Regions from separate parts of the Sphingomonas sp. AC411 genome, predicted to be linked through region 1. Evidence: riboswitches for the same ligand, from Rfam matches in the RefSeq annotation. Region 1 holds a riboswitch; the other holds the start of a gene.

Region 1 (10,779 bases):
GCGGCACGACCACGGTTTTTGCTGCCAAACCGCCGTTTGCGGTACGCGAAGTGATAAACACTGGTCCAGCAACGGGCGCGGTCAACTTCGCCCAGCGCGCGGACGATTCCTTTGCCTATGTCAGCATTGGCGGCGATCAACCTGCAATCAAGGTCTATAGAACCGACAGCCTGGAGGCTGTGGCAACCGTCCCGCTACAAGCGGCTCCAAGTGCGGTTTGGCCGTCGGGCGATGGTACGAGAATCTATGCCAGCCTGGCCGGAACCAACAAGGTCGCTGGGATCGACACGCTGACGTACACCACCGTGTCGACAATCCCTATCAGTACGGATGCGCAAAGCCTGATCTACGTTCCTGGTGCCGTGCGATCAGGAAAAGGTCTCGCCAATCTGGTGCCATCCGGGCGCGATGCGGCGCTTGCCGTGGCGGCGCGTTGATCGGTCTTACACCGTCTGTAATTTCCCAAGGAAAGCCCTTTCTAAAATGACCAAGCCCCCCGTCAGGATCGCGATCAGCGGTGCCGCAGGACAAATTTGCTATTCGCTGCTCTTCCGGGTTGCGCAGGGTGACGTGTTCGGACCGGACCAGCCCGTTATCCTTCAACTGCTCGACGTGCCGCAGGCTATGGACGCCGTACGCGGCGTGGTCATGGAACTGGAGGATTGCGCGTTCCCGCTACTGGCAGGTGTGATCATTACTGATGATCCGATGGTGGCTTTCAAGGACATCGATGCGGCCATGCTGGTTGGGTCTCGTCCCCGCTCAAAGGGCATGGAGCGCCGTGATTTGCTCGCTGCCAACGCAGCGATCTTCAAGACGCAGGGCGCAGCATTGGACGCAGTGGCCAAACGTGACGCCAAGATCCTGGTCGTCGGCAATCCCGCCAACACAAATGCCTGGATTCTTGCGCAAAGCGCACCGGGTTTTCCTGCCGAAAACATCACGTCGATGATCCGCCTCGATCACAACCGCGCGCAGGGACAGCTTGCGGCCAAGGCGGGTGTAGGTGTCGATGCGATTACAAAGCTCGTCGTCTGGGGAAACCATTCGCCGACGATGTTTGCCGACTGGGGGAATGCCGAACTCGATGGCCAAAAGCTTGCCGACCGTATCGGAAACGAGGCCTGGTACCGCGAAACCCTGATCCCCACCGTTGCGCAGCGCGGAACCGCGATCATCGAAGCACGGGGTGCGTCCTCGGCCGCGTCGGCCGCAAATGCAGCGATCGACCATCTGCGCGACTGGGTGCACGGCGCAGGCGATAATTGGGTGTCGATGGGCGTGGTGTCAGATGGCTCCTACGGTATCCCGCAAGGACTGGTGTGCGGCGTGCCGGTGCACTGCATGAGCGGTGGGTATGCGCGTATCGAAGGCCTGACCCTCGATCCGTTCCAGCGATCGATGCTCGATCGCACGATTGCCGAACTGGTCGATGAACGTGAGGCGGTTATCGACATTCTGAAATGAACGATCGGTATATCTGATTGGAATGACTGTAATCTTTGGTTGGTGCGATTGATCTCCTTTCCCTATCATTGGGGCAAGGAGATCGGGCATGACCCTCGAACAACTCAGGATTTTCGTCGGTGTCGCAGAGCGCGAGCACATGACGCGCGCTGCCGAAGCGCTCAATGTGACGCAGTCAGCCGCAAGCGCTGCCATCGCCGCGCTAGAAGCTCGGCACGGCGTGCCGCTGTTCCACCGGGTCGGCCGCGGGATCGAACTGTCCGAAGCGGGCCGCATGTTTCTGGTCGACGCGCGCGCAGTGCTTGGCCGTGCCGCCAGCGCGGAACTTGCACTGGCCGAATATGCAGGACTGGAGCGCGGCACACTGCGGCTGGTCGCAAGCCAGACGATCGCAGGCTATTGGCTGCCCCGCCAGCTGGCGGCGTTCCATGCGCGCTACCCCGCGATCTCAATCGAACTGGCGATCGACAACACCGAGGGGCCGCGGCGCGCGTGCTCGACGGTGCGGTCGAGCTCGGCTTCGTCGAGGGTGTGATCGACGAGCCCGCGCTCGCGCATTGGACGGTCGCGAACGACCGCATGGTGCTGGTAAGCGATCGCGCAGCCGACACGATCGACGAGGACTGGATCCGCGCCGCGCGCTGGATCGTCCGCGAACAGGGATCGGGCACGCGCTCGTCGTTCGAGGAGGTGTTGCGCCAGCGCGGCGTCGATCCGTCGGACCTCACCACCGCGCTGACCCTGCCGTCGAACGAGGCGGTACGTAGCGCGGTCGAGGCTGGCGCAGGCGTCGCGGTCCTGTCGCAGCATGTCGTCGCACCTGCAATCGCGGCCGGAACGTTGCACGATCTGCCGCTCGGTCTGCCGCGGCGTCCGTTCTACGCGCTGCGGCACAAAGAGCGCTATCGTACCCGGGCGGCCGATGCGCTGACCGATCTCATCAAGGAGACTGGCAAGTGACCGCCGATCTGAAACCCGTTCTTGATGGCCTGAAGCCGCTCAGCCGGCTCGACTCACCGCGCGAGATGATCCGGCAGTTCACGCCCAACTGGTTCGCCGCGACCATGGGCACCGGTATCCTGGCGCTGGCCTTACCGCAGGTGCCGGGCGTCGGCACGTCGCTGCACCCGGTCGGCGAGGCATTGTGGTATTTCAACATCGCGCTCTTCACGCTGTTCGCCGGGCTCTACACCGCGCGCTGGACGATGTTCGGGCACGAGGCGCGGCGGATCTTCGGGCACAACACCGTATCGATGTTCATCGGTACGATCCCGATGGGCCTCGCGACGATCATCAACGGGTTCCTGGCGTTCGGCCTGCCGCGGTTCGGCGCCGGCGTGATCCCGATCGCCGAGACATTGTGGTGGATCGACGTCGCGATGTCGCTCGCCTGCGGTGTAGCGATCCCCTACCTCATGTTTACCCGGCACGAACATTCGCTCGACGGCATGACCGCGGTGTGGCTCCTGCCAGTGGTCGCGGCCGAGGTCGCAGGCGCGAGCGGAGGCCTGCTCGCACCGCATCTGGCCGACGCCCATCATCAGTTCGTGGTGCTGGCGACCTCCTATGTCCTGTGGGCCTATTCGGTGCCGGTCGCGTTCGGCATTCTCGCGATCCTGATCCTGCGGATGGCTCTCCACAAGCTGCCGCACGAGAGCATGGCCGCCTCGAGCTGGCTCGCGCTCGGTCCGATCGGCACCGGTGCGCTCGGGATGCTGGTGCTCGGTAGCGACGCGCCCGCGATCCTCGCCGCCAACGGCCTCGGCCAGATCGGCGCGGTAGCGCAGGGGATCGGCACGATCGCCGGGCTGTTGCTCTGGGGCTTCGGCCTGTGGTGGCTGGCGCTCGCGACGCTGATCACGATCCGCTACTGGCGCGCGGGTATCCCGTTCAACCTTGGCTGGTGGGGCTACACCTTCCCGCTCGGCGTCTACACTGTCGCCACCTTCAAGCTCGGCACGACGCTCCAGCTCGGCTTTTCGGGATCGTCGGCACCATCCTCACCATCGCGCTCGCAGCGATGTGGCTGCTGGTCGGCGCCAAGACGGTCGCAGGCGGCTGGCGCGGAAACCTGTTCGTGTCGCCCTGCATCGCCCAAGCCAATTGATGGGCCGAACTGATCGTCCTGCCGGATCGAACCGGCCCATCCGATCGACCCGTACCGGGCAGACCGTCGGACGGATCGCGCATAAGAGCATGACATCGAAGGGAGAATGCTGGTGGACAGCCTGGATATGAAACTGGCGCAGGCGACGAACCGCCGTCGCTTTCTCGCAGAGGCTGCGATCGGCAGCGGCGCGCTGATCGCCGCACCCGCGCTGGCGCAGAGCATGGTCGACCTGCATCTTCCGGGTGGCCCATCGGAACGGCCGATAACCAGTGCGTTCCCCGGCAAGGGCAGCATGATCCTCCAGCGGATCCACCCGCCGCTGCTGGAAACGCCGATGAGCGTGTTCAATGGCGACGTCTTCACACCGAACGACCAGTTCTTCGTCCGCTGGCACTGGGCCGACATTCCGACCGCGATCGATGTCGAGGCGTTCCGGATCAAGGTGCACGGCGCGGTCACGCGGCCGCTGTCGATCTCGCTCGCGCAACTGCTGAAGTTGCCACGCGTCGAGCTGGCGGCGATCAACCAATGCTCGGGCAATTCGCGTGCGCTGTTCCAGCCCCCTGTTGCCGGTGCGCAGTGGCGTCACGGGGCGATGGGCAACGCCAAATGGCTCGGCGTGCGCCTGCGCGACGTGCTCGATATCGCCGGCGTGAAGCCGGGCGCGGTCGCGGTGCGGTTCGGTGCGCTCGACCAGCCGGTGGTCGCGGGTGGACCGGATTTTGCGAAGTCGCTGTCGATCGACCACGCACGCGACGGCGAAGTGATGCTCGCCTTCGGGATGAACGGTGAACAGATGCCGCTCCTCAACGGCTTCCCGGTCCGGCTGATCGTACCCGGCTGGTATTCGACCTATTGGGTCAAGATGCTGAACGACATCGAGGTGCTTGCCGCGCCCGACGACGGTTACTGGATGGCCAAGGCGTACAAGATCCCTGACACTCCAGGCGCGAACGTGCGGCCTGGCCAGAAGGATTTCCCGGCCGTCCCGATCAACAAGATGATCCCGCGCAGTTGGGTCACGAGCCTCGACGAAGGGCAGGCGATCGCGTTTGACCGGTCAATCCCGCTGGGCGGCATCGCGATGGGCGGCGATTGCGGCGTCGCCAAGGTCGATGTGTCGACCGACAACGGCAAGAGCTGGTACAAGACGACGCTTGGCCCCGATCACGGCAAATACAGTTTCCGCCGCTGGGATGCGCAGGTGCCGCTCAGCCATGCGGGCCCGACCAGACTGATGTCGCGCTGCTGGAACACCGCCGGCATCGCGCAGCCGATGACGCCGATCTGGAACCCGGGCGGGTTCATGCGCGGCAACATCGAAACCACCAACATCGTCGTCGGCTGAGGAGCGCTCCCCCATGAAAACGCCTTCCATCGGCACGCTGTCGTTCGGGTTCGTCGGCGCGACCGTCGTTCTTCTACTCGCGATCGGTGCCCCGAACAGCCGCATCGCCCCGCCGCCTGCCGCCCCGACCGCACCACCGCCGCCAAGCGTTTCGGCGCGCGGCTTCTCGCTGGCGTCCACCTCGGTCGATCTCCCGACCGACGAAGGGCAATATCCCGCCGGCCCGCATGCCGACGTCATCAACGCCAACTGCACCTCGTGTCATTCGGCGAGCATGGCGCTGAACCAGCCGCCACTCTCCTCCGATCAGTGGACCGCGGAGGTCACCAAGATGCGCGAGGTCTACAAGGCTCCTGTTGCACAGGCTGACGTGCCGGCGATCGTCGCTTATCTGACCGCCATGAGCGCAAAGCAGCCGGGCGCCGCGAAGGGCAAGGCGCAAGACCCCGATCCGAAGGCTGCGCCCGACGTATCGGGGGATCAGGCTAAGCACATCACTCACGACACGCGGTTCTGCGCGCGAAGTGCTGTGCGGCGTGTACGTGTCTCGCGCAGTGTTGCATTGGGCGCGAGGCCGTTCGCGGGCACCTTGGGTATCGCAACGCGCTGCGACAGGTAGATGCCATTGTGGCCCGAGCAGAGATAGGCCACGAAACAGGCGACGGCGATCGGCACCGCATAGCTGGCGCCAAACAGTTCAATCCCCATGAAGGTGCAGGCGAGCGGGGTATTGGCAGCCCCGGCAAAGACCGCAACAAAGCCGATCGCGGCGAACAGGCCCGTCGGTACGTCCAAGAAAGGCGCCAGCGCGTTACCGAGCGTCGCGCCGATGAAGAACAACGGCGTGACTTCACCACCTTTGAAACCCGCACCGAGCGTGACGACAGTAAACAGCAGCTTGATCGCCCAACTCCACGGATGCGTGTCTGGTCCGAAGAAGCTGGCGATGGTAAGGCTCTCGGGCCTCGCTGCCAGGACACCCAGGCCTAGATAGTCGCGCGTGCCGAACAGGAAGACGAGCGCGATAACGACGACCCCGCCGATCACTGGACGTAGCGGACCATAGGGGACGATCCGCTTCAGACATCCCCCGACCACGTGGTTGGCTTCGGCGAAGGCCAAACCGACCAATCCGAATATGATCCCCGCAATACCCGCCTTCGTCACGAGCAGCGCATCGACCGGTATCAACGCACCGATCGGGTAGACACCGTGATGGATACCCCAGGCGAGGCACGTCCAATCGCCGACTAGCGCTGCAACGAGGCAAGGCACTAGCGCGGAATATTCAACGCGGCCGATCGCCAGCACTTCGAGCGCGAAGACCGCGCCTGCGATCGGCGTGCCGAAGACCGCGCCGAACCCGGCTGCGATACCCGTCATCAACAGGATGCGCGTGCCGCCCGCATCGAGGCGGAGCGCGCGGCCGAAACCGCTGGCAAGGCTTCCACCCAATTGGACGGCGGTGCCCTCACGTCCGGCCGAGCCACCGAAAAGATGCGTCACCACTGTGCCGAAGAAGATGAGCGGCGCCATCCGCAGAGGCACCCCGCCGCCAGGCTCGTGGATCTGCTCGACGATCAGATTGTTGCCGCCTTCCACTGTGCGCCCGGTGACATGGTAGAGGAATCCGACAACGAACCCGCCCACCGGTAGCAGATAGAGCAGCCAAGGCGATGCAAACCGCAGTCGCGTAACGGTATCGAGACTCAGCAGGAACGCCGCACATAGCGTCCCGACGAGTGCCGCCATGGGCAGCAAGATCAGCGCCCAGCGCAGGACAGAGATCGCATGGTCGTGACGATCGCGCATGAATGCCGCGACATTCAGCGTGCCGACGAGATTGCGAAAGGTAGCGCGCACAATTCCTCCTTGCTGCCTGAAGGCGCCAAGTAGGAATCATCAGCTCTTATCAGAGCGGTTCGGCCAAATTGCCCGGCAGAAATCCATTGCCAAAGTCGATCTATTAGACGTTTGCCCCAACCGTCAATGGGCATGTTGGTCGGGCAAATGCTCGGACCGGCCAGTCGGCAGCGTCTATCTGAGCCCGTTATATGTACCGACCCCGGGTACGCTGCATGCGGGACCGATCGGCTTTGGCCCACGTCGTTTTCGGGCTTCGTCACAAGGGGGCGATACCGCACGAAAGCCGCGGATGCGCTGCGGGGTCTGATCGGTTCGCAGCAAACCTAGGGATGGCTGCTACGAGCGTGCCGTCCAGATGCCGACGAGCGCGGCCAGTGACACGAGCATAAGAAACCCGTTCATCACTAGGAGCAACGTCGCTGGCAGGCGCTTGATGTCCGGTCGTGGCGGCGGGGCGCCTGCGCCCATCTCTCGCCACACCGCAGCGGCGAAGCAAAAGGCGCTGAACAAGATCAGCATGGTCCCGGTCGCCGTCGCCAGCCACGGGAACACGACGTCCTTGAGCAGCGCGCGCGCGCCGATACCGGAAGCGAGCGCCGCCAGTCCGGTACGCACCCAGGCAGCATAGGTGCGTTCGCCGGCGAGGATTGTGCGGTCCGCGGCAAGCTCTGTGCGACGGTCGGCGCTGTCCACCTGCTGGACTGCGCTGTCCTTCAGCTTGCTCGCGCTCTCCGCCAGCTTCGCATGGGCCCGATCGGCGTCGTGCGGCGCGTCCATCAGCCAGCGGTAACGGCGATGCGATGCCAGGCAGTCGAGAGATAGCCGGCGAAGTTCCAGATCGGCTCGGGCCGTTCGGGCTGCATCTGCCCGGCACCGTCAACGGCGCGCACGATCAGGACGTGGAGTCCGGGAGACAGATCGACCGTGACGTGCCACTGCGTCCAGCTCCAAGGCGCATCGGGTTTTGCAGTCAGTTCCGCCTGCAGCCAGTCGGTGCCGCCATTGACGGAGACCTCGACGCGGGTGACCGCTCGGCCGAAGGCGACCGCATAACCCGCGATTTCGCACGCGCCGGCGCTGACATGCGCGCCGTCCACCGGCGCGCAGATCGCAGCATTGAGCGGCATCTCCTCGATAGTCAGACCCCGATCCCAGTCTGCGTCCTCCTTCGCTACCGACGCCGGAAAGAGCTTGTAGTCCTTAGCCTGGATCGGCGCATCGGACGGGCGATCGCGCACCTCGATGCGCGTCAGCCACTTGGCGCTACGAACGCCCGCATAACCCGGCACGACGAGCCGCAGCGGTGCGCCATGTTCGGGGGCCAGCGCCTCGCCATTCATGGCCCAGACGATCAGCACGTCGGGCTCTAGCGCCTTGGCGATCGAGATCGAGGCACCGAACGGTGCCGTCTCACCATCGACATCCACGTTGTCGGCCCCCGTAGTGCCGACGAACGACGCGCCGTCCTGGATGCCGGCTGCGGCGAGCACGTCGCACAGTGCGACGCCGGTCCACGCCGCATTGCCAATCGCGCCCACGTCCCAGGGATCGCCCGAAGTCTTTTCCACGTCTTGAAGATGTGCCCGACGATTGCCGGCGCACTGCATGGTCGCGGTCACTGTCCGGGTCGCAAATGCCGTTTGAAGTTCGGCAACCGTGTAGGAGCGCGGGCGGTCGACTAAGCCGTCCAGCGCTATACGATGATCGTCGGCCAGCTCCGGCGTTGGTCCGTGACTGCGGATGTAGAAGTTCGCCTGCGGCGTCAGGAAGGACGTGATCAGTTTATCCGGGGGCGTTTCCGCATTGAGCGGCTCCGGACAGCGGAGGATCAGATTCTGTTCGGCGCGATCGGATGCGGTCATGCAAGCGGCCTACCATGATGAAATCAGTAGCGAAATCGATCGTTTTGCTGGGCGATGTCACCCAGACTCTTTCGATAGCCTATCCCTTTCTAGACGGCGGTGGAGCGATCACCATGCCGTCGCGCGAAAGGCGCCGAGCGCCAGACAGCCTTTCCCGTAGATCGTCGCGATGTGACTGGACTTGCTACGACGGCTTTGTCCCAAAAGTCGTCGCTAGGTACTAGGGATGACGGAAAACCCTGTCGCCATCGCAGATGCGCGACAAACGGGTGATTTGCGCCGCCTGAACCCGGATGAGGGCGCTTAACGTATATCTGGGTCCGTTCTATGTACCGACCCCGAAGAGGGGCGATCCGAATGATCCGTCCCGAGTGGAACATGCAAGGGCTGGGTGAATGCCCGGCATCTGTAACGGGCACCCCGGAATCCGCCAGCCCACTTGTTGGCATGTGAACATGATAGCACGAGAACACGAGAACACGATGGAACGTGAACACGTGTCTGGCATGTAGAGGTTGGTAGCAAAGCCTATCGGTGAGTTTTGGGGTAGCGGCTCACCTTTGGGCCGACGCGCTGAAATCTACCAGCACGGGCAGTTCGGGAATTCCGCCGCGCAGCTTTGCCCGTCGTACAATGCTGTGCTGGTCGATCAGGTTCTGTGCGTCGCGCTTGCCGCTGGACGTTTTTGGGAACCAGTGGAGTGCCACCCGTTCGACCTTGCGCCCGTTCTTGATCGGCGTGAAATCGACATAGAAGGGGCAAAGCTTGTTAATTTCCTCGACAGCCACCTTCAGACAATATTTGTTCATATCAGCGAAGCGTTCGAGTTTACCTTCAGGCACGTTAAGCAGGCCGCGCAGCTCTTCGATCGTAAACTCCTCTTTCTGTTTGTATTCGAGACCAATGCGCCGCTCGATCATTTCATAGAGACAAAGTGCGTATTTTGACTCGAAGCAATACATTACCTGCGTCTTGAGACGGGCATAAACCTGACTGTTCCGCAGTATCTCGATTAGCTCTTCTGGGATACGATAGTGAAGGAAGCCGTCTTTTTCGAGGCTTTCATCACTTGGGCCGAGCAGCTGGACACGGCGCTTGTAGCTCTTGCCATCCTTGCGGATCGTGACGATCGCGATGGTGCCCATGAGGCGCAGCAGTGAACTCTCTATGCGCTCGTTGCCTTGGTGCGTCCCTTTCAGTCCGGATTTCGCAATGCGATGGATGATCGGCTCGCCAATGCGTTCCCAGGCATTGGCGATCAGCAGGTTGTAGATACGGCGATCCGCGAGGGTGAGGGGGCTTAGCTCTACAATATCGACCAACTCGCCGGGCTTGACGATTTCACCGTAGTTGGCGGGATCAAAAGGATTTCCACGTCCCTTCTGGGCCAGCGTGCGGAATGTCATATCGACCACGGCAGGTTGCGACATAGGCTTGACCAACGGTGAGCTAGAGGAACTTACCAACTCACCCTAATCACGAAAAGTGAGCTAGGCAAATGTTTCAGCTCCCCCGTGGAGCAGAGAGGCGGATACCCCAAAACTCACCGATCCTTTTAACCCAACCATTGGGGTACCCCAACACTCACTGGACCCTGCCCGAACACTCACTTTTACCGACCCCAAAGCTCACCGCATGCTACCCCGAAACTCACGCGAATCGACCCCAACGCTCACTATTGGAGGCATTTTTCGGCAGAAATACGGACCTTTCAGGGCTCTGAATCTTGAATCAGAAGAATTAGAGAATCTGAACGGCGAAAGGTGAGCTTTGGGGTGGCGAGCCTGTGGATAACCACCGTCAGAATAGGCAAATGGAATCGGCCTAATGGCCGATGCACTATTCGTCTGGTGCCAGCTGCGCTGTCACCAGAGCGGCGCAAACGCCGCGTGCTTAGCGGAAAAAGAAGAAAGGCAAGCTGGCGACCAGATACTACGCCAGAGCCGACCAAGAGCGCCATGAGGGCAGGGAAGAGGGCTTTGCCACGATCCGCACCCTTGCAGCACCGAACCTCGCTGTTGGTGCTTAAATCAGCTCCTTCGCGATCGGTTTCGTAGATCGTCAATCCGATCACCAGCTCCGTCACCTTCGGAAGGTGAGGCGCTACCCCAAAACTCACCTTTCGC
Region 2 (6,948 bases), on a different contig from region 1:
CGGGTTCCCGCCGGGGTTGGTGTAGCGGATCGATATGCTGCCGGGGTGGCAGTCCAGATCAGGGAAGTCGACGCGTGGCCCGTAAACATTCGAAACATGGTCCCTATGAAGACCTGCAGCAGGACGAAGAGGCTCCGGTCGCGATCGTAGCGTGTTGGCTCTGCGGCCGCCCTACGGGCAAGACGGTCGTCTGGCACCATCCGGTCCCCAAGAGCCGGGGCGGGCGCGATGTCGTGCCGATGCATCCGATCTGCCAGCAGACGCTCACCGCGAATTTCACCAATTCCGAACTGCAACGCCACGGGATGGACGTGGACGGCCTGCTCGCCGACCCCGCCGTGCGGAAGTTTGTCGATTGGGTAGCGAACAAGGACCCCGATTTCACGGCAACCACGACCAAGAAGCAGCGCTGACCAAACCCTCTCGCAGGGAGCCGAATGACTCCGCCGTCGATGCTGGGCCCGAGCCGTCGACGGCCTAGCCGCGCTCCGGCGGCGCGGTCATCGACGTTCCGAGGCGACGATCGCGCGCGTCACGTCGCCCATCAACCGCATCCGTACCGGGATGGCCTGGCGGGTACTGGCGATCATGACGGCGACGGCATAGCGGTGGCCGTTCGGCGCGACGAGCAGTCCGACATCGTTGTAACCGGTCGACAGGTTGCCGAGATCCTGCCCGGTTCCGGTCTTGTGCGCGAGAGTCCAGCCGGGCCGGAGCCCCGACTTGAGCCGGAGCGGACCCGTTTTGCTGGACCGCATCAGGGTTAGCAGGGATGCGGTCGAGCGTGCGGTTAGCAGCTTGCCTTGCGACAGTAGCGACAGGCCGAGCGTGATGCCGTTCGCCGACGCCCCGTCGATCGGCGCTGCGAGATACCGGTTGAGAGCCCGATCGCGCGCTTCGTAACTCATCGCCGCCCGCGCTTTCAGGAAGCCCCAGCCCCCGCCCATTCCGGGCGCCATTCCAGTCCTGCGGTACGCGCCTGCAACTGCCGCTCGCCAGGGCCGAACTTGACGCCGGAAACGCCCTTGTCCGCGAGCATCCGGTTCACCGCGACCGGGCCCCCGACCCGCCAGAGGAGCACGTCGTTGCACGTATTGTCGCTGCGCGTCATCGCGCCGCGCAGCAGCTCTCCGATGGTGGCCTTGTAACCGTCCTTGCCGACCAGTGCCCGGATGGGCTGGTGGAAGAGGGTCAGATCGGCGCGCGTGACCGTCACGGGATCGGTCAGCGACAGGCGGCCGCGATCCACCGCATCCATGACGGTGATCGCGACCCATAGCTTGCTCACGCTTTGCTGCGGTCGTGGCCGGTCGCCGTCCCATGCGACGACCCAGCCTTCGTCGATATCGCGTACGCTGATACCGACCTGTCCCTTGAACCCCGCCCCAAGGGCCTGCACCGCGTTGAGCAGGTCGGCGGATGGCTGTGGCCGGCCCGCTGGTCGTACTGGCGCCCGTGTCGGCAATCGTGGGGCCGGTGCCGTCGTCTGCACGGTGATGGGCACCGCCGAAGGCGGCAGGGACTGGCGTCCGGCGGGCACGCAGGCAGCCAGGACGGACATCCCGGCAACGGCGCCGATGCCCCGACAAAACGATTCAAGCGTCAACAAGACTTCCTTTTCTCACCGTGTAGCGCCTCGACCGTCCGGCGAAACCCGCGGCTAGGGCCTTCGGCGCGCTTAGAGGTCGATCCGACGCAAGCACTGGACTTCGGCGGTCAGCGATGCCGGCGGCGTGCGGCACGCTCTGCGCGCGCCTCGCGCAACGTCGCGTTAGGAACGAGGCCGTCCGCAGGCGTCTTCGCGACGGCGACACGCTGCGACAGGTAGATACCGTTGTGCCCGGAGCAGAGGTACGCCACGAAACATGCGACCGCGATCGGAACCGCATAGGTCGCACCGAACAGCTCAATTCCCATGAAGGTGCAGGCAAGCGGCGTATTGGCGGCGCCCGCGAACAGCGCGACGAAACCGATTGCGGCGAACACCCCGGTCGGGACGCCGAACAGCGGCGCCAGCGCGCTACCGAGTGCCGCGCCGATGAAGAACAACGGCGTCACCTCCCCGCCCTTGAAGCCGGAACTCAACGTGACGACGGTGAACACGAACTTGAGCGCCCAGCTCCACGGATGCGGGTCCGGTCCGAAGAAGCTGGCGATGGTCAGCCCGTCCGGCGTCGCCGCCAGCGTCCCGAGCCCCAGATAGTCGCGCGTGCCGAACAGGAAGACGAGCGCGATCGCCGCGATTCCGCCGATCAGCGGGCGGAGCGGACCATAGGGCACGATCCGCTTGAGCCACCCGCCGAGCGCGTGGTTGGCCTCGGCGAAGGCGAGACCCACCAATCCGAACGCGACCCCGGCAAGGCCCGCCTTGGCGACGAGCAGCGCATCCACAACGATCAACGCATCGACCCGGTAGACACCGTGGTGGATTCCCCAGGCGAGGCACGTCCAGTCGCCGACGAGCGCGGCGACGAGGCACGGCACGAGCGCACGATATTCGACGCGCCCGATCGCCAGCACCTCGAGCGCGAACACCGCGCCAGCGATCGGCGTGCCGAACACCGCTCCGAACCCAGCCGCGATCCCCGTCATCAACAGGATTCGCGTGCCGTCCGCATCGAGCCGGAGCGCACGGCCGAAACCGCTGGCGAGGCTGCCGCCAAGCTGGACCGCGGTGCCTTCGCGGCCGGCCGAGCCGCCGAACAGATGCGTCACCACCGTGCCGAAGAAGATCAGCGGCGCCATCCGCAGCGGCACCCCGCCGCCCGGCTCGTGGATCTGCTCGACGATCAGGTTGTTGCCACCCTCCACCGAGCGGCCCGTGAGATGGTAGAGCAACCCGACCCCGAAGCCCCCGATCGGCAGGCAGTATAACAGCCAGGGCGCCGCGAAACGCAGTCGCGTCACCGCGTCGAGGCTCCACAGAAAGGCTGCGCACAGCGTCCCGACAAGCGCCGCCATCGGCACGAGGATCAGCGCCCAGCGCACGACCGACACGGCATGGTCGTGGCGGTTCCGGACGAAGGTCGCGATGTCGAGATCGGTGATGAGGGTATGAAAGGTAGCGCGCACAAATCCTCCTTGCTGCCTGTCGGCGCCAAGTAGGAATCATCAGCTCTTGCCAGAGCGGTTCGGCCACATTGCCCGGCGGAAATCCATCGCCGTTGGGTCGCCTATGTCGCCTGATCGTGTAACCGTCAACGCCGGACAAGCGTTCGCTGGTGGTTTAGAACGGGCATCTGGAGCCGATCGGGTGGTTCTTTCGTGCTGGTTCACGAAGGGGATGTAGGAGTCCGGCAAAATCGCTTGCCCTGCCCCGATGCTTCGGCAGATGACGCGCACTCGACGAATGCCATCCTTGCCCTGCGAGGTACATGGTTGCAGATCGAGCGGGAGGCGCTCGTACCCGCGTTCACGCCACCGTATTTCGACGGAGACCGACGATCTTTCACCTCATCTTCGCGACCCCGTGCCTGCTCGTCATCGTCCGATGGCTCTGGCCGCTAGCCCTGCCGTTCTGGGCCAAGGGGGTATCGCAGTCCTCCTGCTCATGGCCTCGCAATATCATTTCTGGAGCCGGCTTTCGTCGGGATCGGTGTTCGCGCCTGAGTTTCCCCGTACGGTCGTGATCCTGTTCAACTGGGCGTTTGGCGCGATCGTGCTGCTCGCCGTCTTCCAGATTCTGCTCGACCTCGGAACGCTGGCAACGATGCTCGTGCGGTCGCGGTCGGTGCATGTTCCGGATGGCGTGCGCTTCGCCATTGCAGGACTGGCGGCGCTGCTCGCGGCGATCGGCGTCGGCAATGCCATCCGCGTGCCGCCGATCAACGACATCGAGGTCGCGATACGCGACCTGCCGCCCGAGTTCGACGGGTATCGTATCCTGCAACTGACCGACCTTCACATCAGTCGGCTGTTCCCGGAGCGCTGGGCCCGCCAGACCGTCGATCGGGCGAACGCGTCGGGGTCGACCTGATCGTCGTGACCGGCGACTTCATCGACGGCTCGGTCGCCATGCGCAGCCACGATGTCGAGCCGCTCCGAGTCTCCGTGCACCCGACGGGGTCTACGCGATCCGGGCAACCATGAGTATTTCTTCGATTACGCGGCGTGGATGCGCCACCTTGCAGGGTTGGGAATCCGGATGCTGCCGAATGCCCATGCCGTGCTGACCCGTGGCGATGCGCGACTGGTCCTGGCCGGTGTCACCGACCTGTCGGCACCGGGCGTGGGCCAAGCCGGACCAGACATGTCCGCGGCGCTCGCCGGATCCCCGGACGACGTACCCGTCATATTGCTCGATCATCAGCCCAAGGATGCGCGCCGCGCCGCCGCCCGGGGATCGCGCTTCAGCTATCGGGGCACACGCATGGCGGGATGATCGCTGGTCTGGATAAACTGGTCGCCCCAGCCAATGGCGGGTTCGTGTCCGGGCGCTACGAGGTGGCGGGCATGACGCTCTATGTCAGCAACGGCACGGCCCTGTGGCCGGGCTTTGCTCTGCGCCTCGGCCGACCTTCCGAACTGACCCGGATCACCCTGCGCCCCGCCCCATAAGTCGGCTAGGCATGCTGGACCATTTGGTCCAGCGTGTCGCGGAGAGCAGCTGGTCCGGACACAAAACCGGGACCGACGCTTGTGCGTCGATCCCGGCAATCCGACCCGGTTCAGCCCTTCAGCTTCGCCGCGGTCTCGGCAATGCGCTTGCCCTGATAGCGGGCGCCATCGAGTTCGTCCTTGCTCGGCTGGCGGCTGCCGTCACCGTCCGACAGCGTCGTCGCGCCGTAAGGCGAGCCGCCCTTGACCGCATCGACGCCCATCTGCGCCTGGAAGCCATAGTCGAGCCCGACGATCGTCAGCCCGTGATGCAGCAGGTTGGTGATGATCGAGAACAAGGTCGTTTCCTGGCCGCCATGCTGGCTCGCGGTCGAGGTGAACGCACCGCCGACCTTGCCGATCAGCGCGCCCGAGAACCACTGGCCGCCGGTCGTGTCCCAGAACTGCGCCATCTGCGCGGGCATCCGGCCGAAGCGGGTCGGCGCACCGACGATGATCGCGTCATACTGCTCGAGCGCGGCGGGGCCTTCGATCTCGGCATGTGCGGTGTCGGTCTTGAAATGCGCGGCCTCGATCACCGACTGCGGCGCGGTCTCGGCGACGCGGCGGATGTCGACCTCGGCACCACCGGCGCGCGCGCCCTCGGCGACGGCATCCGCCATCTGCTCGATATGGCCGTAGGACGAGTAATAGAGCACGAGAACCTTGGTCATAAGTGTTTCCTTCGAGTTCCCCTCCCGCTTGCGGGAGGGGTTAGGGGGCAGTTCCGGGCGGGATCGCGGGAGGAAGCCCCTCCCGACCCCTCCCGCAAGCGGGAGGGAGTTCTACTCGAGTCCACCAGAACGATCTCGGCGTCGTCTTGAGCCGTGATCGTCACCGTCTGGCCGCCCAGCAGCGCCGCTCCGTCGCGCGCACCGAAGGCGTCGTCGCCGATCGTGATCGCGCCGGTCGCGGGCACCAGATAGACGTGGCGGCCGTCGCCGACTGCATAGTCGACGCTGTCGCCGGCCTTCAGCGTCGCCGCCAGCACCCGGGCGTTCGCACGGATCGGCAATGCATCGACGTCGCCCTCGAACCCGCTGGCGAGCGTCACGAACTGGCCGGAGCGCTCGCCCTTGGGAAACGGCTTGGCACCCCAGCTCGGCGCGCCACCTTTGCGCGAAGGCTCGATCCAGATCTGGAAGATCGTCGTCGTCTCGGGCTCCAGGTTATACTCGGCGTGACGGACGCCGGTGCCGGCGCTCATCACCTGAACGTCACCAGCCTCGGTGCGCCCCTTGTTGCCGAGTGAATCCTGATGCGTGATCGCGCCGCTGCGGACATAGGTGATGATCTCCATGTCCTGATGCGGATGCGGCGGGAACCCGGAGTTCGCGGCGATCTGGTCGTCGTTCCACACGCGGATCGCGCCCCAACCCATCCGGGCAGGATCGTAATAGCTCGCGAACGAGAAATGATGCCTGGCATTCAGCCAGCCGTGATCGGCATGGCCGAGGCTTTCGAAGGGGCGGCGGTCAACTTTGGAAAGGGCAACTTTGGAAAGGGCAACTTTGGAAAGGGTCGTGGTCGTCATGAAATGTCTCCACTGGTTGAAGCCAAAATAAGCGCTGCGATCACACCGTAAATAGAAACGCTGGAAACCGATCGTTTCGGTTGGTAATGTTCCTACTCTTGCTCCCCTCCCTGGAAGGGAGGGGAAGATCTGGAGTCCCCATGCGCCTGCCCGATCTCGAAGCCTGGGCGATCTTCGCCAGCGTCGTCGAGCACCGCTCGTTCAGCGCCGCCGCCGACGCGGTCGGGCTCAGCAAGGCGACCGTCTCGAAGGCGATCACCCGCCTCGAAGCGCATCTCGGCCAGTCGCTCTTCCACCGCACCTCACGCCGTCTCGCGCTGACCGAAGCCGGCAAGCCGCTCGCCGAGCACGCCGCGCGTATCCTCGCCGAAGCCCGCGCCGCCGAAGAATCCGCGCACGACGCCGCCAGCGCGCATACCGGCCGCGTCCGCCTCGCCGCCCCCATGAGCTTCGGCGTCACCAACGTCGCGCCGATCCTCGCCGAGTTCCTCGTCGCGCATCCCGGTATCGAGGTCGATTTCCACCTGTCCGATGCGCGCGTGGACATCGTCGCCGAAGGCTTCGACGTCGCGTTGCGGATCGCCGAGCTGCCCGACAGTTCGCTCCGCGCCCGCCGCCTCTGCAGCATCCAGGCGCACACCGTCGCCGCCCCCAGCTACCTCGCGAAGCACGGCACGCCGACGCACCCGGCCCAGCTCGGCGAACACCAGCTCGTCGGCTATTCGAACGTCGTCGGCCCGTGGCGCTTCCACGGCCCCGGCGGCGCCGACGTCTCGGTGCGACTACAGGGCCAGCTCACCGCCAACAGCGGCGAGGCG

What was found. A riboswitch is a leader RNA that binds a small molecule or an ion and turns the genes downstream of it on or off. The one in region 1 is predicted to bind fluoride.
Region 2: linked by a shared signal. The riboswitch ahead of AC0IX7_RS19145 (voltage-gated chloride channel family protein) and the one ahead of AC0IX7_RS21610 (voltage-gated chloride channel family protein) in region 1 are both predicted to bind fluoride.

What each region holds. Positions count from the first base shown of each region.
Region 1 is NZ_CEEDAQ010000003.1:78,187-88,965, reverse strand. It holds gene AC0IX7_RS21635 (beta-propeller fold lactonase family protein) at 1-437, shown strand, start outside; gene AC0IX7_RS21630 (malate dehydrogenase) at 484-1,467, shown strand; partial or broken gene AC0IX7_RS21625 (LysR substrate-binding domain-containing protein) at 1,556-2,427, shown strand; gene AC0IX7_RS21620 (TDT family transporter) at 2,424-3,587, shown strand; gene AC0IX7_RS21615 (molybdopterin-dependent oxidoreductase) at 3,681-4,925, shown strand; gene AC0IX7_RS21610 (voltage-gated chloride channel family protein) at 5,424-6,788, opposite strand; fluoride riboswitch at 6,812-6,888, opposite strand; gene AC0IX7_RS21605 (YidH family protein) at 7,128-7,568, opposite strand; gene AC0IX7_RS21600 (sulfite oxidase) at 7,568-8,653, opposite strand; gene AC0IX7_RS21595 (replication initiation protein) at 9,208-10,083, opposite strand.
Region 2 is NZ_CEEDAQ010000001.1:3,715,344-3,722,291, reverse strand. It holds gene AC0IX7_RS19160 (hypothetical protein) at 75-413, shown strand; gene AC0IX7_RS19155 (serine hydrolase) at 501-947, opposite strand; gene AC0IX7_RS19150 (serine hydrolase) at 923-1,561, opposite strand; gene AC0IX7_RS19145 (voltage-gated chloride channel family protein) at 1,717-3,072, opposite strand; fluoride riboswitch at 3,096-3,172, opposite strand; gene AC0IX7_RS19140 (hypothetical protein) at 3,551-3,976, shown strand; gene AC0IX7_RS19135 (hypothetical protein) at 4,145-4,381, shown strand; gene AC0IX7_RS19130 (hypothetical protein) at 4,378-4,557, shown strand; gene wrbA (NAD(P)H:quinone oxidoreductase) at 4,668-5,270, opposite strand; partial or broken gene AC0IX7_RS19120 (pirin family protein) at 5,387-6,130, opposite strand; gene AC0IX7_RS19115 (LysR family transcriptional regulator) at 6,271-6,948, shown strand, end outside.